Regions from separate parts of the Paenibacillus paludis genome, predicted to be linked through region 1. Evidence: predicted binding sites of a transcription regulator. Region 1 holds the regulator's gene; each other region holds the start of a gene.
What was found. Region 1 encodes Rex, which represses fermentation and respiration genes when NADH is low (regulators of the CRP and FNR family bind a similar motif). Its sites were predicted from a motif close to TTGTGAAATATTTCACAA; they were not measured.

Region 2: adhE (bifunctional acetaldehyde-CoA/alcohol dehydrogenase) is a predicted target of Rex. The motif match lies at 3,180-3,197, and genes of this name have one in related genera.
Region 3: nirB (nitrite reductase large subunit NirB) is a predicted target of Rex. The motif match lies at 1,728-1,745, and genes of this name have one in related genera.

What each region holds. Positions count from the first base shown of each region.
Region 1 is NZ_JBGJZP010000036.1:31,139-38,745, forward strand. Features, by position in the region: gene ACAN56_RS34590 (AAA family ATPase) at 1-580, opposite strand, end outside; gene ACAN56_RS34595 (hypothetical protein) at 573-1,115, opposite strand; gene ACAN56_RS34600 (hypothetical protein) at 1,521-2,591, opposite strand; gene ACAN56_RS34605 (cell wall elongation regulator TseB-like domain-containing protein) at 2,844-3,362, opposite strand; gene ACAN56_RS34610 (amidohydrolase) at 3,424-4,725, opposite strand; gene ACAN56_RS34615 (redox-sensing transcriptional repressor Rex) at 4,712-5,404, opposite strand; gene dinG (ATP-dependent DNA helicase DinG) at 5,494-7,607, opposite strand, start outside.
Region 2 is NZ_JBGJZP010000002.1:274,444-282,050, reverse strand. Features, by position in the region: gene ACAN56_RS04615 (carbohydrate ABC transporter permease) at 1-349, shown strand, start outside; gene ACAN56_RS04610 (carbohydrate ABC transporter permease) at 351-1,223, shown strand; gene ACAN56_RS04605 (ABC transporter substrate-binding protein) at 1,358-2,830, shown strand; gene adhE (bifunctional acetaldehyde-CoA/alcohol dehydrogenase) at 3,273-5,894, shown strand; gene pflB (formate C-acetyltransferase) at 6,155-7,607, shown strand, end outside.
Region 3 is NZ_JBGJZP010000002.1:291,904-299,510, reverse strand. Features, by position in the region: gene ric (iron-sulfur cluster repair di-iron protein) at 59-727, shown strand; gene ACAN56_RS04675 (hypothetical protein) at 925-1,623, shown strand; gene nirB (nitrite reductase large subunit NirB) at 1,850-4,276, shown strand; gene nirD (nitrite reductase small subunit NirD) at 4,302-4,643, shown strand; gene ACAN56_RS04660 (formate/nitrite transporter family protein) at 4,673-5,464, shown strand; gene ACAN56_RS04655 (NUDIX hydrolase) at 5,606-6,094, shown strand; gene ACAN56_RS04650 (Crp/Fnr family transcriptional regulator) at 6,247-6,966, opposite strand; gene ACAN56_RS04645 (glycoside hydrolase family 65 protein) at 7,317-7,607, shown strand, end outside.

The DNA.
Region 1 (7,607 bases):
CGTATTCACGCTGCTGGCCGCCTTCGCGTTTGCCGCCGATAACATCAATTTCATCAATAAAGATAATGGCGCTTTGCTTATTCTCTTTCACTGCACGGGTACGGGCATCCTTGAACAAGTCACGGACACGTCCGGCACCGACACCGACGTACATTTCCACGAATTCACTGCCTGAAGCGGCAACGAACACGGAATTGGTATAATGAGCCGCAGCCTTGGCCATCAGCGTCTTACCGGTTCCCGGAGGGCCTGTAAGCAAGATCCCTTTAAGCGGACGAATCCCGAATTTGCTGATTTCTTCATGCCGGATCAGGAAATCAAGCGCTTCCCGCAACTCCTGCTTCGCGTTATCCTGGCCGCCGATTTCTTCAAAGGTAAGTTTGGAAGGGCCATTCTTCTTACGTTTCTTGTCCCCGCCCGCATTCACTGTCAACCCGCCGCGCAAATGGGCGATCACCAGGAGTGCACAAACCATACCGGCTGCTATGATTACAGGAATAATGTTAATGCCCACAAAAGCCATAAATATCAGCAGGACCGGAACAAATCCGGCTACAATCTCTTTCCACCACTTAGGCATTGTTCCACACTCCCATCGTTGCCGCTGCACGCGGTAAGATGATGAACTTGCTCTCTTCACCGTTGCTCAGGCTAACATAGACGTTGTTGTCATCAATTTCAGTTGTTGCTGTCACATTCTTGTATTCCTGGAATTGCTCTTTCAATCCATCTAGTTTAGCAGGTATTAGTGTATACTTTTTGCTTTCCATTGCTTCTGCTACTGAGAACATCGCTTTATCCCAATATTCGTCCAGCAATTTACTGGAGTGCTGATCAACGTCCAGCTTAAGCGCCCGGCCATTAATGGCTGACTTGCCTTCAGTGTTCACGTATTGCACCAGCTCGCGCAATTTCGTGCCAGGTTTCAAATCCAGTTTCAAGGTTACCTCATTGCGGTTAATAGTAATATGTGAATGATTAACACCTTCATAAGCCGATACTATCTTATCAAGCGGCTCATGGACCGCAAATTGACGATAAGCATAAAAGCTGCCAAAGAGCAGTGCAGCAGACAACAGAGACGTTAGCAGTACAGGCACAAGACGCAGTTTCAAGAAACGTCCTCCTCTCAAGTTGACCAAACCTAAATATATGATTTGCAATAAATAGCGTGTCTAGCGCCCATCCGAGACTGACATGCTCTTAAGCATGTCTTAATACAAGTAGAAGTATATCACAGGTGTATATACGATTTCGCACGAAAGTGTGAATATATTTAAAATTTTTGATACTAATTTCTGGGTATTCCCTTCTATTCTTGCTCCTTTATCGGCAAAAAAGACCTGAATGATTAATCCATTCAGGCCCTTTTCTATTCTACTGATGTATTAATTTCTCCTGACACCGATATTGCTATTTGTATATACTTCGTTATGTACTCCCTATCATCAATAATAGAGAAACCACATACACCGTTAACGTTAAAGAATCCATGCCCTTCCCCCATCATCAACTAATTATTATCTACTGCTTGTTACATTTTTTACAATTTTCTCGCCTTTCAGGAGTTCAGCCAGTGTGTAATATCTTGCACCCATGGCGTTCTTCTCCGGTTTGGGTCGATGCTGCAGCAGAATAAGGTCAGTCCGGCTAAGATCATAGAAACGGTACATTTCGCCTGGATGATTAAATCCATAGCCCCCCTGAATTCTCTCCGTTATGTAATTCTTGATTCTGGCAGCCAGCTCATGCTGAATCCCCTCAAGAACCGCATCCAGCGATGGTGTGAATGGATCAAGAACTACGATATCATCAATTTTGTACAGGCAATGCATTTCTCCGCCCCCGCCGGAACGAAAAGTGATAAATAATGGCGTTTTGTAAATATAACCTTTGGCACTATTCGGACAGGCGTGAATACAATGTTTATTCGTCAACTCATGCGTTTTACCAGCCGCAACGGATAATACCTCTACTTCATAATACTTCATGCCCTTCGCCACCCCATGAATAAAATCAATATATTGTTTGGCTATGATGGTATCCTCGCCCGATTTCTTTTCGCTTATAATCATTTCATTGATCAGTTCGACGATATCCGTCCATTGCAGACTTAAGAATTGACAGCCTGTATCATGAATCAGCTTGTATTTGGTTAAGGTGACGCCATAGACAGGCAGATCCGCATCATGGGGAAAATTGTTCGGATCCAAATAGGCGGCAAGCTGGCCGCTCACTTCCTGAGCTTTTGCATACAGCCCTGCGCTCTTTGCTTCGATCACAATAACCAGTTTTTTGCGGTTTCCCTGGAACAAGGACAAGGTAATATCGCGCCTTATTTTATGTACTCCTGCCGCAAGCATTTCTGCGTCCACCTGAACAAAATCATAATCTTCTTTGAAAGCCGGTGTGTCTACATTGTTCCGGCTGTTTAACTCTTTTAGCAGCAACCGGATCAACTTGGGATTCCTTGAAAAAAGGTAGGCAAGCCCTTTCGTCTGTTTGGTTTCCATATCCCCGTTTATCAAATCAAAAAAGGTAGAATGGTAGTCCGTTCTGCCCTCCTGGTAAAGCCTCATCATCGTTTTCAAACGTATCTCTCCACCTGTTCAAGGAATATGTAATTAATCCTCAGAATCACTGTTTCATTCCAATGATAATATAAATTTCATAAAATGTCAGAGTAAAAAAACCGCCTATCGCCCCTATAGTTCCAAAATTCCCCTCCGCTGCTTTTGCCTCTAGGCTGTGCTTTAGTTTAACTTATTAGCAATATTATGCAAAAAAAGCGGACAAGCGCTGTCCGCTTTGTCCGCTTTTTATTTGTTATTGCAAGCCTGCCTCTACTTGCTCGGCAAAGTATATCCATCACCGATTGCTGTACCATCCGCAAAACGAAAGAACTTGTAATAATAACGTCCTTCCTGCTTGTAAAAAAGCTGCCAGGCGTATTCTCCATTGTATACACCCGGAAGCAGCCGTTTAATATCGATGCCGGGCAACTGGGAGTCTATAATGGAGCGGATTTGCTTCTCCGAGGTTCCTTTGGCCAGCTCTTCCGCATAGACTCCGTTATCACCGCCGGCCGGCTTGCCGTCCACGGTGAACCGTACCCACACCATCAGATCCGTACCGGCTTTATTTTTCCCCGTCAGCACCCAGTACACCGAATTTTCGTCCCATACCGATTTCTGCGCCTTGGATATCTCAGTAAGTCCCGCCCGGGTCTTGGCAACTTCTTTGGCCGCGCTGCGTTCATTCCATTGGTCCTTCATGATATAGGCATAAAATTGGCTTAGACCGAACAAAATGAGCAGAAACAGAGCGATCCCCAGCAGAAGCCATTTTTTCCTTTTCCTCAAAATGCAGCTTCCTTTCCTTAATATATGAAACGTCATAAAGCCAACTGCGGCGGCAGTCGAATTAACGCTTCAGCAGCCCTTCAAAAGTTTCTTGCGCCTTGCGGCGGATTTCTTCCTCGTCCAGTGTCAGGCACTGACCATGCTTCACAACCTGCTTGCCGTTCACCCAGACATGCTCGACATCCTTGGCGCTGGCCGAATACACGGCGTGGGAGAGCAAGTCGCTATGCGGCAGTAGATGAGGCTGGTCAATATCAATTGCAATAAAATCAGCCTTCATCCCCGCTGCAAGGCGGCCCACCTGGTTCAGGAAGATTGATTCCGCCCCGTATTGCGTGGCCATCAGCAGCGCTTCCGGTGCCGGAACTGCGGTAGGATCACCGCTGACTCCCTTATGGATCAATGCTGCAAGCCGCATTTCCTCGAACATATCGAGATTATTGTTGCTTGCCGCCCCGTCCGTACCGAGCGAAACTTTGACTCCGGCTCTCAGCAGCTCAGGCACCCGTGCAACCCCGCTGGCAAGCTTCAGGTTACTTCCCGGGTTATGGGACACACCCACCTTGTGGCGGGCGAGGATTTCGATCTCCTCATCGTTCAGGTGGACACCATGGGCGATTAAGGACGGGCGGGTGAACATCCCCAGCTTCTCCAGGTGCGCTACAGGACGCAGGCCGTAATCAGCGGCATTCTGCTCCACTTCACGCAGCGTTTCCGACATATGCGTATGCATCGGCAGGTCCAGGTCATGTGCCGCCTGCACAAACCGCATGAAAAAGTCCGGAGGACAAGTATACGGGGCATGCGGTGAAATCATGGTTGTAATTCTGCCGTCAGCCTTGCCGTGCCAGTTGCGGGCGAAAGCAACAGCTTCCGCAAGCTTCTGATTCTGCACTTCTTCAGGACATAGACCAATAACACCGCGCATCAGCACCGCACGGATGCCGGAGTGTTCGACCACCTCGGCCACCCGGTCCATATGATCATACATATCCAAAAAGGTGGTTGTGCCGCCTTTCAGCATCTCCAGAACGGATAAGGAAGTGCCCCAGTAGACATCATCTCCGGTAAACTTCTCCTCCATCGGCCACATTTTCTCCTGCAGCCAGGCTTGAAGAACCATATCATCCCCATAGCCGCGCAGCAGCGACATCGCAGCATGGCCATGGGTATTGACCAGACCCGGCATGAACAGCAGCCGGCTGCCGTCGAGCGTCACTGTGCCTTCTTCAATAACGGGCTTCTCTTCCCCTATGTATGTGATCAAATCATTTTCTATAGTCATATAACCGCTCAGGACCGGCTTCTCGCTTCCGGGAACCAGAAAACGTCCGTTTGCAATTATCATCTTATTGCTGCTCATCTGTAATTCCTTCCTTTCCATCATGTAAATAATACGCCAGACTTTGCAGGTCAGTCGTAAAGTCGGCAGCATGAATACGGATGGTTGCAGGTGTCTTCAGAATGACCGGTGCAAAATTCAGGATCGCCTCGATGCCCGATTCTACCAGAATATCAGCCACATTCTGTGCTTCGCTGTCCGGTACAGTGATGATCCCGATCCGGATTCCCTGATCACGGATGGTCTGACCCAGCTCCTCCATCGGCTGAACCGTAAGAGAGTTGATCTTTTGTCCAATCTTGGGAGCATAAGAATCAAATACAGCGGTGATTTTCATGGTATCCTTCAGATAAGCATTGTAATTGGACAAGGCATGACCGAGGTTACCGGCACCCACCAGGGCCACGTTGATTTGTTGATCCAGCTTCAGAATATGACGGATCTTTTCGATGAGATAAGACACGTCATATCCAATGCCTTTTCTGCCGAAATCACCAAAATAGGCCAGATCCTTACGAATCTGTGCCGGATTAAGGTCCAGCTTCTGCCCGAGTTCCTGAGAAGAAACGGTTGAGATTTCACGCTTTTGGAGATCGTTCAGGAAACGCAGGTACACTGGGAGTCTGCGTACGACGGCCTCCGATATTTTATCCGATTTCATGTTTTCTCCTCCTAATTTAGAATTGCACTGACGCGATATCGTATGACAACCACGTGCAGTGCCCGCTCTGCGAACGGGACACAGCCTATGGTACAAAGAGATGGAAAAAATTTATAAACGATGACAGATTAGGAAACGCCGCCCTCTTCAAGCCATTCCGCAATCCGCGGAACCATCTGATCGGTAAGCATGTGCTCCATCTTCGGACCAGGGAGTGAATACAGGAAGTACTTCCCGTAATAAGCTTCGATGACCCTGGTATCATATACTATAACAATTCCCCGGTCCTGCGCTGTGCGAACCAATCGTCCAAAACCCTGTTTGAACCGGATCACTGCTTGTGGAACAGACATTTTCATAAAAGGATTCTTCTTCTGGGCCTGCAGAAGCTCCGCCTTTGCCTCGGCAAGCGGATGATTCGGCGGCTGAAACGGCAGCCTTACAATCGCAAGACAGGTCAGCGCCTCGCCAGGGATGTCGACTCCTTCCCAGAAACTGCTTGTTCCAAGCAATACCGATGCAGAGCTGTCCTGAAAACGCCGGATCAGCTTGCTGCGGCTGCCTCCTTCCACACCCTGGCCCAGAACCGTAATGTCCTGGGAAGCCAAGGCCTCTTTCAGCGGATCGTAAACCTGGCGCAGCATTTTGTAGGAGGTGAACAGCACCAGCATCCGCCCCTTGGTCGCCGCCGCCGCTTCAGCCAGCGAATGCACCAGCTTGTCTACAAAACGCGCATCGCCTACGCTGCCCTTAACACTGGGGAAATCGCGCGGGATGACAAGCAGAGCCTGTTCACGGTACTTGAACGGTGAAGGCAGCAGCGCTGTCATGAGACGCCCTTGCTCAGAGGCTTCAGAAAGACCAAGGTTGTCAATCATGAACTGAAAGGACTTGTCGACCGATAACGTGGCCGAGGTCAGCACTATGCTCTTCTTCTTGTCGAAGAACAGATCCTTGAGCTGACTGCTTACATCGACAGGCACGGCGTAGAGCTGAAGCGACTTGCCCCGGTAGTTGCCGCTCCCTTCCATCCAGTACACGATATTATCGTCACTGAGACCCATAAAGAAGCGGATTTGTTCCCGGATGGATGCCAAATCCTTGAACAAGCCTCCGATATCGGTCACCAGGCTGTCCGAAGACGACTGACTCTCCGTATCGCGCATCTCGCTGAGCATTTTGTCACCCCTGCGGATGATGTCGCTCAGGGCTAAGTTCAGCGTATTCTCCAGCGCCGCCAGTTCTTCCCAATCTTTGGGCTTGCTCCCGGGAAGCAGGCGTGTGACCAGCTGGCCGGCTTCACCTGCCGCTGCATCGCTGCGTTCGGGCAATAGGCCGAACAGCTTGTCGCTCAGTGTATCCCAAGTTTCCTTTACGGTAAGCAGGTCGGGATAGATTTTATCGATTACGCCGCTCCACTCCGAAGCCTGCTCACTGCCCGAGGACTGCAGAGTCTGGCGCAGTGCCGGCAGCTGGCCGCTGCGGCTGTCTTTATACAGCCTTGTAAGCGTATGAGCTACCGTGAAATACTTCATTTGCATGCCCAGATGCTTGCCGGCCACATCCTCCAAATGATGGGCCTCGTCAATGACAAGATGCTCATAAGCCGGAAGCAGCTGGTGCCCGGCCTTGACGTCTGCGAACAGCTTGGAGTGATTGGTAATGACCACATCGGCAATCCCTGCTTCATGTTTGGCCCGGTGGTAGTAGCATTTGCGGAACCACGGACAGGAACGGCCCAGACAGGAATCGGTATCACTGGCTACCGTCTCCCAGAAATCCCCGCCGCGACCGCTCAAATTCAGCTCCTCATCGTCACCCGATTCCGTCTGGGTCAGCCATACGATCATTTGCGCTGCCGTAAGCGCTTCTTCCCGGGGACTTACGAAGTCCTTTTTATTTATTTTATGTTCAAACTTGCGCAGACACAAATAGTGCCCTCTCCCCTTGAATATCGCAGCCTTAAACGGGAAAGGCACAACACTGGTCAGAAGCGGGATATCGCGTTCGCGCAGCTGATCCTGAAGGTTGATGGTATGGGTACTGACCATAACCTTCTGCCCGGTACGTACGCTCTGATAAATGGCCGGCAGCAGATAACCAAGCGATTTGCCGGTACCCGTGCCTGCCTCGATCAGCAGATGCTTGTCCTCCTGAAGGGCCGTATTCACTTCGCCAATCATGATCTCCTGGGCTTCCCGGCTTTCATATTGCGGAAGCGTATCCTTAAGCCGTTTGGTTA
Region 2 (7,607 bases), on a different contig from region 1:
TTATCTGGCAGCCGTGCTCAGTATTCCACGCGACTGGTATGAAGCTGCGGAAATTGACGGTGCCGGTGTCTGGGCCCGTATCCGCCATATCACACTTCCTTCACTGCGTAATCTGATTATTCTGATGCTGATCCTGCAGGTCATCGCGACTTCCCAGGGATACCAATCACAGCTGGCATTGCTTGACGGCGGACCCAATAAGACGACGCTGACCTATGCTCTGCTAATTGTGAAGTATGCATTTACCAGACTGGATTATGGAACCGCGACTGCACTGGGCATGCTGATGTTTGTTGTCCTCGGCGGTTTGGGCATTTTACAGTTCAAGCTGAACAAGGAGGACAATTAAGATGAAGAGCGCAGAGAGAGGAATTCTTTCCGAACATGATTTGAAGAAAACAAGCAACAAAATCGTCTACGGAATTATGGTGTTTTTCATCCTGATTATGATCTTTACCATGCTGTATCCCATCCTGATGACGATGTTCAACGGCCTGAAATCCAATCAGGAGGTCAACTCGTTCCCGCCGCATTTTTTCCCCCAGGAATGGCATTTCGCCAACCTGAAAGATGCACTGGATTACATTGACCTGCTGAAATTCCTCAGGAACACGATTTATATTTTTGTCGGGAATATGATTATGACCCTGGTCGTGCTCGGTCTTGCTTCTTTCAGTATTTCGCGGATGAATGTGCCGTTCAAGAGAGTTTTCTATTTCTTCTTCCTGATGACGCTGTTTATTCCGGCGACCAGCTATATGATCCCGAACTTTGTCAATCTTAAGGAACTCGGACTCTTGAACCAGTATGCAGCTTTCTGGCTTCCTGCCGGGGCGAATACGTTTTATTTCCTGCTCCTGAAGAACTTTTTTGACGGACTCCATCCTGAGATTTTTGAAGCTGCGCGGATTGACGGTGCCTCGGAACCGCGAAGCTTCTTCTCAATCGCTGTACCATTGTCCATTCCAATCTTCGCCACACTGGCGATCTTTATCTTCTCGACAGCCTGGAATGACTGGTTCTGGCCATCGCTTGTCATGCATAGTGAGGACAAATATACACTTGCGACATCGATCTATAAATATGTGATCAACGTCAAGGCGCTCAATACTAATATCAAGTTCGCTATTCTTTTTCTAGTCTCGCTGCCGCCAATTTTGGTCTTCCTGATTTTCCAGAGATTCATTATGCGCGGGGTGGCGCTGTCAGCGGTTAAGGGCTGAATCAGAATATGTCTTCTTCCATGCAGAGATCGTAAACATGCACACATAAGGAATATAAATACACCTCGTTTGTAAGCGATTTCTCTTTTATGATGATTTTGTTAGCTAATTATGAATTGAAAAGGGGAGTTTCAATGCGTAAATATTCCAGCGTATTAGCCTGTCTCCTTGTGACCGGCTCGTTGTTATCCGCCTGCGGCGGCAACAATAACAACAACGGAAATGCACAGGGGAATAAGGGAGGGGACGCTTCACCGGCAGCTACCGCTGAGACGGCGGATAAAACTGCTGCTCCAACGGATGCGCCCGTGGATGATATCACTCAGAGAAAAGTAACGATCAAAATTCACTATCCTACGCCTGACTTGACAGAAATGAGGGCACAGGAAGATGACCGGATCAAACGCTTCCAGGCAGAGTATCCGAACGTCGAGATCGTTAAAGACGACTGGCAGTACAACGTAAGTGAAATCGGCGTGAAGATGGCTGCGAATGAAGCGCCGACCTTCTTCAACACTTATGCTACAGAAGCCAAATTCCTGATTGAAAAAGGCTGGGTTGCCGATATTACCGATCTTTGGAACAAATATGAATACAAGGATCAGATCAATCCGGTGCTGCAGAACCAGTTCATTATTGACGGTAAAGTCTACGGGGTCACACAGAAGGGTTATGTTACCACGACAATGATCAATAAAAAAATGCTGGATGACAAAGGTGTAGCGGTGCCTGCAATGGATTGGACCTGGGATGATATGCTGAATACAGCCAAAGGTGTAGCAGATGCCAAAAAAGGAATTTCCGGTATCGCACCTATGGGTAAAGGCAATGAAGCAGGCTGGAACTGGACCAACTTCCTGTTCGAAGCGGGCGGAGAAATTCAAAAAGTTGAAGGAGGCAAGGTTGTTGCAACCTTCAATTCCGATGCAGGTGTGAAAGCGTTGGACTTCTACAAGAAGCTGAGATGGGAAGCGGAGGCAATTCCTCAGGATTGGGCACTTGGCTGGGGTGATGCTGTAGGTGCATTCCAGCAAGGACGTACGGCCATGGTAATGGCGGGTTCCGACGGAGTTATTGAGCAAGCGCTGAATCAAGGCGGATTGAAGCCTGCAGATGTGCTGACCTATCCGATGCCTGCTTTTGAAAAAGGCGGCAAGCATACCGGAGTACTTGGCGGAGACTATCTGGTCATCAATCCTAACGCTACAAAAGACGAGCAGGAGATGGCGTTCCGTTACATTACCTTTGATTATTTCTCCGATAAAGGTCTTGATGCGCTCGACGCTATTCTGCAGCAGCGTAAAGCGGACGGCAAATACTTCATCCCGCCGCTTCTGGACTACTATGCTGCAGATTCCGAGTTCGGCAAGAAGACCAAAGCGGTATATGACAAGTATTCCGATATCGTGTACCAATATAACCCGGATATTATGGCCCTCTTGGACGGCAAACCGGAAGCACAGTACAATACTCAAGATTATTATGCAACCCTGTCCAATGTGATTCAGGAGCTGTTCTCCAAAAAAGGAACCGACTCCAAAGCACAGCTAGATGCTGCTGCCAAAACTGTGCAGGAGAAATTCTTTGATACTATTAAAGTAGAGTAGGAAGTTTATAAAATGGTAGTTTTTATAAATGAATTGTAAAAAGCGGAAGAGGCAGGGGACGTTGTTCCCCTGTCTTTTTGCTGTAAATAGTTCTCCAAAGGTTAGGTGAGGGAAGAGGCGATCAAGGATAAGGCGGGAGGAATAAGATAAAGAAATATGATGTAATTACCAATAAATAGAAAAATAATGCTTTGTGGAGCCCTGTAACAGGTTCATACGGTTAGAGTCCTTATTTTGCTGTTCGCAGATTGGACAAATATAAGCGAATTTTACCATATAAAATGGAAATAATACCTGAATATGATTAAATGAAAGCGCTTTGAAAACAAATCAAAAAAAACTTTATACTTTGTGAAAGATTTCACTTTAAATGTTGAAGAGGATGTGATAAGATAAATGTGTAGAGAAAAACAACCTAAAAATTGACAGGAGGACGAGGGAGATGGCAGTTAAAAACGAAGTCGCCGCCCAAGTGAAACAAACCACCGCTGAAGAGTATATTCAGATTTTGGTGGATAAAGCAAAGAAAGCTCAAGAAGCGTACATGGCGCTGGATCAAGAGCAAGTTAACACAATCGTTCATGCAATGGCATTGGCTGGGCTCGACAAGCATATGTACCTGGCAAAATTGGCTGTAGAAGAAACAGGACGCGGTGTATACGAAGACAAAATTACGAAGAACATCTTCTCAACTGAATATATCTGGCACGGAATTAAATACGACAAAACAGTAGGCGTCGTTGAAGATAATAAATATGATAGCTTCCAAAAAATTGCCGAGCCGGTCGGAATCGTAATGGGTATCACACCGGTAACCAACCCAACATCCACCACGATGTTTAAAGCACTGATTGCCGCTAAGACACGTAATCCTATTATATTCGGTTTCCATCCATCAGCGCAAGAGTGTAGTGCCGCAGCAGCAAGAATTCTTCATGATGCAGCTGTGAAAGCAGGCGCTCCTGAGAACTGTATCCAATGGATTGAGCTTCCGACAATGGACAAAACAAACGCATTGATGAACAATCCGGACGTCGCTCTTATCCTGGCAACAGGCGGATCTGCAATGGTTAAAGCGGCATACAGCTGTGGTAAACCGGCTCTCGGCGTAGGCCCTGGTAACGTACCTGCCTTCATTGAGAAAAGTGCTGATATCGACCAAGCGGTTACTGACATTATTCTTTCCAAGACTTTTGACAATGGTATGATTTGCGCTTCCGAGCAGGCTGTTATTATTGAAGAAGCGATTTTTGACCAAGTGAAAAAGAAAATGATCGCAAATGGCTGCTACTTTGTGAATAAAGAAGAAGCTGCTAAGCTGACCAACGGCGCAATGAATGTAGAAAAATGTGCGGTTAACCCGGCAATCGTAGGTCAATCCGCTGTGAAAATCGCTGAAATGTGCGGTATCCAGGTTCCTGCCGGAACGAAGATTCTGGTAGCTGAACTCGAAGGCGTAGGCACCAAGTACCCGCTGTCCGCTGAGAAACTTAGCCCGGTTCTGGCTTGCTACAAGGTTAAGAACGCTGACCAAGGGATTGAACGCGCAGCTCAAGTTGTTGAATTCGGCGGCATGGGACACAGCTCGGCTATCCATTCCAACAATGAAGAAGTTATCATGAAGTTCTCGAACCGTCTGCAAACTGGACGTATTCTTGTTAACTCGCCTTCAACACATGGCGCCATCGGCGACATTTACAATACTAATATCGCTTCGCTGACTCTGGGCTGCGGATCTTATGGACGCAACTCGGTATCGCAAAACGTAACTGCCATCAATCTGATCAATGTGAAAAGGGTGAACCGTCGTACCGTGAATATGCAATGGTTTAAGGTGCCTGATAAGATTTATTTCGAAAAGGGAGCCACTCAATACCTGGCCAAAATGCCTGATATTACCCGCGTAGCAATTATCACTGACCCTATGATGGTTAAACTGGGGTATGTAGAAAGAGTAGAGCACTACCTGCGTCAACGCCAGACCCCTGTAGCGATCGAAGTGTTCTCGGAAGTTGAACCGGATCCATCGACAACTACCGTGGAAAAAGGTACAGCTATGATGAACAGATTCCAACCGGACTGCATCATCGCACTCGGCGGCGGTTCCCCAATGGATGCTGCAAAAGGAATGTGGCTGTTCTATGAACACCCGGATGCTGACTTTAACGGTCTGAAACAAAAGTTCATGGATATCCGCAAACGGGTATACAAATTCCCTAAGCTCGGCAACAAAGCGAAATTTGTAGCTATTCCAACAACATCGGGTACAGGTTCGGAAGTAACCTCTTTCGCGGTTATTACTGACAAAACTACTGCAAATAATACTAAATATCCGCTTGCAGACTATGAGCTGACTCCGGATGTAGCGATCATCGACCCTGAGTTTGTATATAGCTTGCCTAAGACTGCTGTTGCTGATACAGGTATGGACGTATTGACACATGCGATTGAAGCTTATGTTTCCGTTATGGCAAGTGACTACACCGATGGTCTGGCTATCAAAGCTATCCAGCTGGTATTCCAATACCTGGAGAAGTCCGCACTTGAAGGCGACAAACTTGCCCGCGAAAAAATGCACAACGCATCGACGCTGGCTGGTATGGCATTTGCCAATGCATTCCTGGGCATCAACCACAGCTTGGCGCACAAATGGGGCGGTCAATACCACACGGCTCATGGACGTACCAATGCCATCCTGATGCCGCACGTTATCCGTTACAATGCCAAGAAACCAACGAAGTTTGCTTCGTTCCCTAAATATTCGCACTTTGTAGCTGACGAACGTTATGCTGAAATCGCCCGTATTCTGGGATTGCCTGCACGCACTACCGAAGAAGGCGTAACCAGCCTGATCAATGCAATCCGCGACATGAACAAAAAATTGGGCATTGAAGAGTCGTTCCAACAACTCGGCTTTGATCCTAAGGATTTCGAATCCCGCGTAGACTATCTGGCTGACCGTGCATTTGAAGACCAATGTACTACTGCCAACCCTAAACTGCCGCTGGTTACTGAACTTGCTGATGTATACCGCAACGCATTCTACGGAAGATTCGACAACTAATTGGTGATTGCTTAGCAAAGGATAAGGTTATAGGTTAATATGGAAGGGGATGGTAGTGACAAATATCACCGGAAAGGTGATATTTGTCACAGTCCTTTTTCAGAAAATAAACTAAAATGTTTATATAAAGAACGGTCCCAGTTATGAAGACGCGATTGTGAATTTAATTACAACCATATCTTTGGGATCACGAGACACGGGATTAACCTTCAAGCCCGCGATCTCTACAAATATAATAAATATAAATGGAGGGATTTAGCATGTCGGTGATTGAAAAAGATGTACAAGAAGTGAAGTCGAGTTGGAGAAGTTTTACAAAAGGTAAATGGGCAAGAAAAGTCGACGTTAACGAATTTATTTCCAAGAACATCAAGCCTTATGAAGGAAACGAAGATTTCCTCGTGGGTCCTACCAGCAACACTACTGAACTGTGGAAGATTATCTCCCAGCTGAGCAAGGAAGAAAGAGAAAGAGGCGGCGTATGGGACGTTTCCCTGGATACTGTCTCCACCATCACTTCCCACAAGCCAGGCTACATCGACAAGGACAAGGAACAAATTGTAGGCGTACAGACTGATGCTCCTTTCAGACGTTCTGTTCAACCGTTCGGCGGTATTAAGATGATGATCGATGCCACCAAAGCTTATGGCTTCGAGCTTCCGAACAACATTGTCGAAATGTTTACGAATATCCGCAAAACGCATAACCAAGGCGTGTTTGATGCATATACACCTGACATGAGAGCAGTACGTAAATCCGGCGTTATTACAGGTCTTCCTGATGCTTACGGCCGCGGACGTATTATCGGTGACTACCGCCGTATTGCTCTATACGGTATCGACTTCCTGATTAAAGACAAGAAACAACAACAAACCGAGCTTGAAGTTGATTCCATGACTGAAGAAGTAATCCGGTTGCGCGAAGAGCTATCGGAACAAATCCGCGCTCTGGGCGAGCTGAAAGAAATGGCTGCCGCTCACGGACTTGATATTTCCAAACCGGCGAACAACTTCAAAGAAGCTACTCAATGGGTATACTTCGGTTATCTGGCAGCAGTAAAAGAACAAAACGGTGCTGCAATGTCCCTGGGACGTGTATCCTCCTTCCTCGACATCTATGCACAGCGCGATTTTGAAGAAGGTACACTTACTGAAGAACAAGCACAAGAAATCGTTGACCATTTCGTAATGAAACTGCGTATTGTGAAATTCCTGCGTACGCCTGACTATAATGAACTGTTCTCCGGCGACCCTACTTGGGTAACGGAATCCATCGGTGGTATGGCTGAAGACGGAACAACACGCGTAACTAAGAACAGCTTCCGCTTCTTGCATACCCTGTACAACCTGGGACCTGCTCCAGAGCCTAACTTGACGGTTCTGTGGTCCGAAAGACTGCCTGAAGGCTTCAAAAAATATTGTGCCAAGGTTTCCATCGAAACCAGCGCTATCCAATATGAGAATGACGATGTAATGCGTCCATATTGGGGTGAAGATTACGCAATTGCTTGCTGCGTATCCCCAATGCGCATTGGTAAACAAATGCAGTTCTTCGGCGCCCGCGCCAACCTGGCGAAAGCTTTGCTGTACGCGATCAATGGTGGTATAGACGAGAAATCAGGCGTGCAAGTTGGACCTGAATTCCCTGCGATCACTTCCGAATATCTGGATTACAACGAAGTAATGAAACGCTTCAAACCGATGATGGAGTGGC
Region 3 (7,607 bases), on a different contig from region 1:
ACGGGACAATGCGGGAAGCGATTCTGCGGCAGCGCCTATCCAGTTTACCGGAGCGGACATGGTCAGAGATATTGTACTGCAATTCCCGAAGGCGGCAGATTATTTCAAGGGACAGCGGATCGACTTCTGCTGCGGGGGTGCAAAGCCGCTGGCCGAAGTGGCAGCTGAGAAAGGGATTGACCCGGAGACACTGCTTGCAGATCTGCATAAGCTGCTGAAAGAGCATCCTGTGCTTGATGTAGACACTGCATGGAATGAGGCATCTTCCGCTGAGCTGGTTGAGTATATTGTGAACAAGCATCACCGGTACTTGCGCGAAGAGCTGCCCCTGATCAGTCAGAATGTAACCAAGGTATTCCGCGTCCATGGCGAGGATTCTCCGCATCTGGGCGAAGTTTACCGGTTGTTTAACCTCCTGCGGGAAGATTTGCTGCAGCATACAGCGAAGGAGGAGGAATCCGAATTCCCTAAGATGCTGGCCTACTCCGAGAATCCGAGCGAAGAAGGATTGGCCGAGCTGCGCGGGCTGCTGCATACGCTGGAAGAAGAGCATGACGGAGCCGGTGAGATTTTGCGGGAGCTCCGCAGAGTTACGAACGACTTCACTCCGCCAGAGCATGCCTGCACAACCTACCGCCTGACCTATGCCCGCCTGGAGGAGTTAGAGGGAATGACCTTCGAGCATGTGCATCTGGAGAATAATATCTTGTTCCTGCGTTATCAGTAAAATAGAGCATGCTGTTCTCAAAGTCCCTGCGGGGACTTTTTTTCTTCTGCACCGTTTCGCTGCCTGATTAACGCCCGAAATTTATCGTTTGAGAACAAAGCTAGTTTGCGTTATTCTTAAAAGATAGTATACATAATGACTAAAGACCTGAGAAAATGATTGAGGTTATGATCGGGCGGAAGAGGGCGGTGCCGGGAATGTCCACGAAATTTCTGTGGCGTTTATGGTTAGGATTAATTATCATTGCGACGCTAGGCGGATGCTCGTCATTTGGTTCAGATGCGAACGGAAACAATGCCGCAGCCGGGGCTGCAGGCCCTGCTTTTTCACTAATGGCCGGTGATAATGAGCTGGCAGGGAACTCGGGGAGACAGCTTAGCGAAGCATACAAGCCAGGAATAACGCTTATAGAGCTGCTGAAGAGTAGCGGTGTCGTTACTTTTGCCGAAGACGGATTTAGCATACTGGCAGTCAATAAAATTTTTCTTGCCCCGGACATGATCTGGCAGATTCAGCTTGGCGGCAAAATCATAACCGATTGGAATAGTCCAGTCTCGCGGGAGCAGGCGATTGTTATTACTGCGAAGCCGGCAGCCGGAGATGCCCCGCTTCTGCCCATTATTCTTACAGTGAACGGCGGGAGTGAGCAGCCTGAACTGACACATTCACATATTTTATCTTATAGCGAGGACTTGTCTGTCAGGGGTCTGCTGAAGAGTAGCGGAATTGTTCAGTTGGCGGAAGACAACAAGACGGTAATCACGGTCATGGGGTACACGCCGCTCACCAGTGAAGACTGGAAGCTGAAAGTGAACGACAAGACGCTGCTTGACAGCGGAATTGATATGAAGCTCAGACCTCAAGATGTACTCGAGATTTCACTGGTTCTCCGGTAAGATGATAAGTAGCATAGCCAGATTTCCTTAATGCAAGCGGTAGCATAAGGGAAGCTGGCTATTTTTCTTTCAGCAAAAAACCTTACATACGCTGGCATAAAAATATGTGAAAAGATTCACATTTATTGTGATTTGAATCACAAATGCTCTTCAAATTTAAAACGTATAATTTTGTTATCAGATATGTATATGAAGAAATCCAGAAGCATTAAGGAGGGTCTTAACAGTGACCGTGGAGAGAGAAAAGTTAGTTTTGATAGGGAATGGTATGGCTGGCGTAGGCACTATCGAACAGATCCTTAAGCTTGGCGGCGCTTATGATATTACGATCTTTGGAAGCGAGCCTCATCCCAACTACAACCGGATAATGCTGTCCTATGTCCTCGAAGGAAGCAAGAGCATTGAGGATATCATTCTGAACGACCGGCAGTGGTACGAGGATAACAATATTACTCTGCATACTGGAACCACTGTTGTCCGGATTGATGAAGCCTCCCGTCAGATCGTTACAGATAATGGAATGTCGGTTCCTTACGATAAAGTTATTATTGCAACAGGTTCAAATTCATTCATTCTGCCGGTACCGGGCAGCACAAAGGATGGAGTTGTAGGCTTCCGCGACATTGCGGATTGCGACGCCATGCTGGCTGCAGCACAGCAATACCGCACAGCGGCTGTGATTGGCGGTGGACTGCTTGGTCTTGAAGCAGCCAAAGGACTTGTGAACCTCGGTATGGATGTTACCGTCGTGCATTTGCTGGAGGATTTGATGGAGCGTCAGCTTGACCATACTGCTTCATCCATGCTTCAAGCTGAACTTGAACGCCAGGGTGTGAAGTTTGCCATGGGCAAACAGACGGTTGAGCTGACCGGGGAGGAACGGGTAAACGGCCTGCGTTTCAGCGATGGAACCGAGCTGCAATCAGATTTTGTAGTGATGGCGGTCGGAATCAAACCGAATGTCCAACTGGCCAAAGACAGCGGCATCACGGTGAACCGCGGAATTGTCGTGAACGATTATCTCCAGACCTCGATGGCGAATGTCTATTCTGTAGGAGAATGTACAGAGCACCGCGGCACCTGCTACGGGCTGGTAGCTCCACTGTTCGAGCAGGGGATGGTGCTGGCGAAGCATTTGTGCGGCGCCTCCACCCAACCGTATGAAGGTTCTGTCGTAGCCACCAAGCTGAAGATCTCGGGGGTGGATGTCTTCTCTGCCGGTGATTTCACTGAAACAGCGGAGCATACCGTCATTTCGGCTAAAGATGAATGGAAGAGAACCTATAAGAAGATTCTGCTCAGAAACAATATTATTGTCGGTGCAGTTCTGTTCGGCGATGTGACTGAATCCGCAAGTCTGCAGAAGCTGGTCAAGCAGGGCACCGAAATGACCGACGAAATTTATGGCGAAGTAATGGGCACGGGCTGCTGCGGCGGAGGCAGTGCGAAAAAAGGCTTGTCAGTCGAAACGATGGCTGATGAGGAGATTGTCTGCGGCTGCAACGGCGTGACCAAGAAGGCGATCGTTGATGCCGTTACGGAGAACGGTTTTACCACGGTAGACGAAATTAAAGCCTGCACCGGAGCTACCCGCTCCTGCGGTGGCTGCAAGCCGGTTGTCGAGCAGATTCTGCAGTTTGTTCTCGGTGACAGCTTCCAGGAAAGTGCGAAGCAGGGGATTTGCGGATGCACCACCTTGAGCCGCGATGAGATTGTAGCAGAGATTACCGCTAAAGGCTTGAAAACGACCAAAGAGGTTATGAATGTGCTGGGCTGGAAACAAGCGGAAGGCTGCTCCAAATGTCGTCCGGCTGTGAACTATTATCTTGGCATGATCTACCCGGATACCCATGAGGATGAGAAGGAATCGCGGTTCGTCAATGAACGGATGAGTGCGAACATCCAGAAAGATGGTACCTTTACCGTTATTCCACGGATGTACGGCGGGGTAACTACACCGGAAGACCTGAGACGAATTGCCGATGTTTCCTTGAAATATAACGTGAAGGTTGTAAAAGTGACCGGTGGTCAGCGTCTGGATCTGGTCGGTATCCAAAAAGAGGATGTGCCTAAAGTATGGGAAGAGCTGGATATGCCTTCCGGTTATGGCTATGCGAAATCGCTTCGTACGGTAAAAACTTGTGTAGGTTCGCAGTTCTGCCGCTTCGGGACACAGGATTCCATGGGTATGGGAGCTTTTATTGAACGTAAATATGAACGCCTTGATTTGCCGGCCAAATTCAAAATAGCAGTCAACGGCTGCCCGCGCAACTGTGCGGAATCCTGCACGAAGGATATCGGCATCGTCGGCAACGACGGCGGCTGGGAAGTGTTCATTGGCGGCAACGGCGGGATCAAACCACGGATAGCCGATGCCTTCTGCAAGGTGAAAACCGATGATGAGCTGATCGAAATCTGCTCCGCCGTGATTCAGTACTACCGTGAAACCGGGAACTACCTGGAAAGAACCTCGGAGTGGGTCGAACGCATGGGACTGGAAAATATCCAGAACGTGATTCTGAACAATGAGGACAACCGTAAGGAGCTGGCTGCACGGATTGATTTTGCCCTGGCTCAGGTAACTGATCCTTGGAAAAAAATGCTGAATGACGACAGCACCCGCACCGCGCTGTTTGAGAAGGCAAGAGTCTAATCATAACCCAAAAGGAGAGAGAACAATGGATAGCGCAAAACAAGAATACGCCGTAGGACCGGTACAGAGTTTCCTGCCGCAAATTGGACGTGTTGTAACAGCCGGGAATCTGGAGCTGGCCATATTCCGCACCTCGGACGGAGCTTTCTATGCCGTAGAGAACAGCAGCCCTCATCCCAAGGGTGGGCCTCTCGCTGAGGGAATCGTATCGGGACATTATTTGTACGATCCGCTGTATGACTGGAAGATTGACCTTCGCAGCGGCGAGGTTCAGGCACCGGACCACGGTACAGTAGCAACCTTTCCCGTTTCTCTTGACGGAGATATCGTGAAAGTCAGCCTGCAACAGGCAGTTTTTCAAAGCTAAATTAAGATGAGGAATGGCGGGGTGGAGAGATGTTTACGCAAAGTGTCGAGAACATCGTAGAAACAGCAGTAGGCAAACGCGACAAAATGAACGAGAGTCTGCCGAGGTATTTTCTGGCTGCATTATTGGCCGGGGCTTACGTTGGGATCGGAATCATTCTTATTTTCTCACTCGGCGCACCGCTAGCGGCGGCCAAATCTCCTTTTCAGCCGCTTGTGATGGGCACCTCCTTCGGGATTGCACTGACACTGGTCGTATTTGCCGGATCTGAGCTGTTTACCGGGAACAATATGTTTTTTACCGTAAGTACGCTTGCCGGAAGAACCAGTGTCTGGGATACGGTAAAAAACTGGATTATTGTATTTGTCGGCAATGTTGCCGGTGCGGTCATTCTGGCGCTGCTGATTCAAGGAACGGGTCTGTTCAAGGCAGCTCCTGCTGAGCATCTGATCTTTACCGCTGCCGCCAAAAAAATGACTCTGCCCTACTCGGAGCTGTTCTTCCGCGGTATCCTCTGTAACTGGCTGGTCTGTCTGGCCTTGTGGATGTCCTCGCGAGCGAAAAGTGAAGCGGCGAAGCTGGTGCTGATCTGGTGGTGTCTGTTCGCCTTTATCGCCAGCGGATATGAGCATAGTGTGGCTAACATGACACTGCTAAGCGTAGCCGTACTGCTGCCGAACCATCCGGAGACCATCAGCATTGCCGGCTGGCTGCATAACATGATTCCTGTTACCCTGGGCAATATCATCGGTGGCGGTGTGTTTGTAGGTATGGCCTATTGGCTGATTTCACCGGTGCGCGCTGCCCGAGGCAAACGTTAATGTAACGATAAGTTTTGAATAGCAAGGAACTATAACTGTCTTGTGGGTCATAGCCCGCAGGACAGTTTTTTTGTTAAACTGTATCTGCACGGGGACTTTACATTAAGTCATATTGTTATTTTTTACAGGGAGAGATCTGCGATGAAGAGCTTCAATCATTTTGGGGTTTATGGAATTTGTGAACGTGAGGGCAGGCTGCTGGTCATACATAAAGGAAGAGGGGCTTATACCGGAAGATATGATCTTCCCGGGGGAAGGCTGGAGGAGAATGAATCGCTGGCTGATGGCTTGGTCAGAGAATTTATGGAGGAAACCGGGTTGTCCGTCAAGGTGAGAGACAGTCTGGGTACCTTTGATTTTTTTGTGCGCTATCAGGAGAATGACTTTACACATATGCATCACATCGCAGCGCTGTACACTGTGGACATCACGGACCCTCAACATGCTGTTACCATCGGAGTATTCGCGGAGCAGGATTCACTGGGGATGGAGTGGGTGGATCTGGCAGCCATTACGCTGGATTCGGCTTCACCGGTGGCGGTACTTGCAGCAGGTTGGCTAAGCGGAGGCAGCTTATCTCCAGAGGCTGGATATTATGGGGAATGGGAGATGAAAAGAGGCTCCATGTAGTACAGCTTAACAAATGGAGCTTTGCCTCAAGGCAATACAAACGGAAAAAAAGACGCCCGCAAGGCGTCTCAGACCACTCTATTTTTATTGTGAAGAAAATTTGGGCCCTATATGTTTCATTGAGGAGAATAGAGGGTATTATTACAAGGAAATTAAATACGGCAAATTTCGTTCGGACATAATTCACAGTGGCAGATTTCCTGCAGCATGCCAAGATCTTTAATTACGATCATGCCGTTTTCGTATTCCACAGCGTCTTTCTTGCGAAGGTCGCTCAGCATCCGGTTGACGCTCTCACGGGTAGCACCGATCATGTTGGACAGATCCGTATGCGTGATTTTTTTGTTGATCAGAATGTTGTCGCCGTTCTTCTCGCCGTAAGTGTTGCCGAGGCGGATCAGCGTCGAACAAAGTGCGCCAGGCTTGCCGTACATCATCAAATCACGGAATTTCGTCTGGGTGAGACGGTGGTGAATGCCCATCCATTTCATAAAGTCAATGGCGAAATCACAGTGCTGGCAGATCAGAATCTCCAGATCCTTCTGCTCAATCACACCAACCTCGCTCTCCTCAATCACTTCTGCGGTGAAGCTGTGCTTCGTGCTGAAGAAAGGGTCTGCTTGACCTACCATATCACCAGCCTGATACATATAAAGAATAAGTTCCTTACCCTCGTCAGTAGATTTGGTCAGTTTAACACGTCCACGTTTGATATAAAACAATTTATCCGAGTAGTCGCCTTCCCAAAACAAGTGAGATCCTTCAGGGACCATGCGTTCTTTCATTGTGACAAGAAGTCTGTTGAAGTTCTGTTCGGAGAAACAGTTTGTATTCCCGTGGGCTTCGATAACATTATAATGTTCCTTGATCATAATCGACATCCCCTTTATTCCCTCAGTTTTTCAGTAAATTTTAAATTAATTATACCTTGAAATCCCTCATTATGGGTAAAAATTTTCGCCAAAAAGTGTCGAATTTTTAACATTGTGATAATTTTCACTTCAAACGTGTGAGATTTAATATGCTTTTCAGTGCTGCTCAACTTCATTGATCATATCCTAAACTGCAGGATTCCTTCAACTCCGTAAAAATGCACATAACTCCATTACAGGCAGACATTGGCCAAGATTCTCCGGAAAGATACTCTTGAAGTGAGCGTCCGGCGTTTCCTGTGAGCACAAGGGGACATGTGGATACAACTCGGGAGAAGGAGAAATCAGACATGGCAAAAGTGGCGGATAAATATTTAAAGGTCGATCCATGGGCGATCATTGAAGAGGGGTTTGATCCGGAAAGGAACCGTACCTCGGAATCGATTTTTTCACTGGGCAATGAGTATATGGGTGTGCGTGGTTATGCAGATGAAGGTTATAGCGGTGATTCACTGCCTGGCAGCTATTTTAATGGTCTGAACGAGCAGCAGGAGATTGGTAATCACTATAAGGGTATCATTCGTTCCTTGCGCTACATGGTAAATGCAGTGGACTGGCTGCACACCCGAATTACTGTGGAC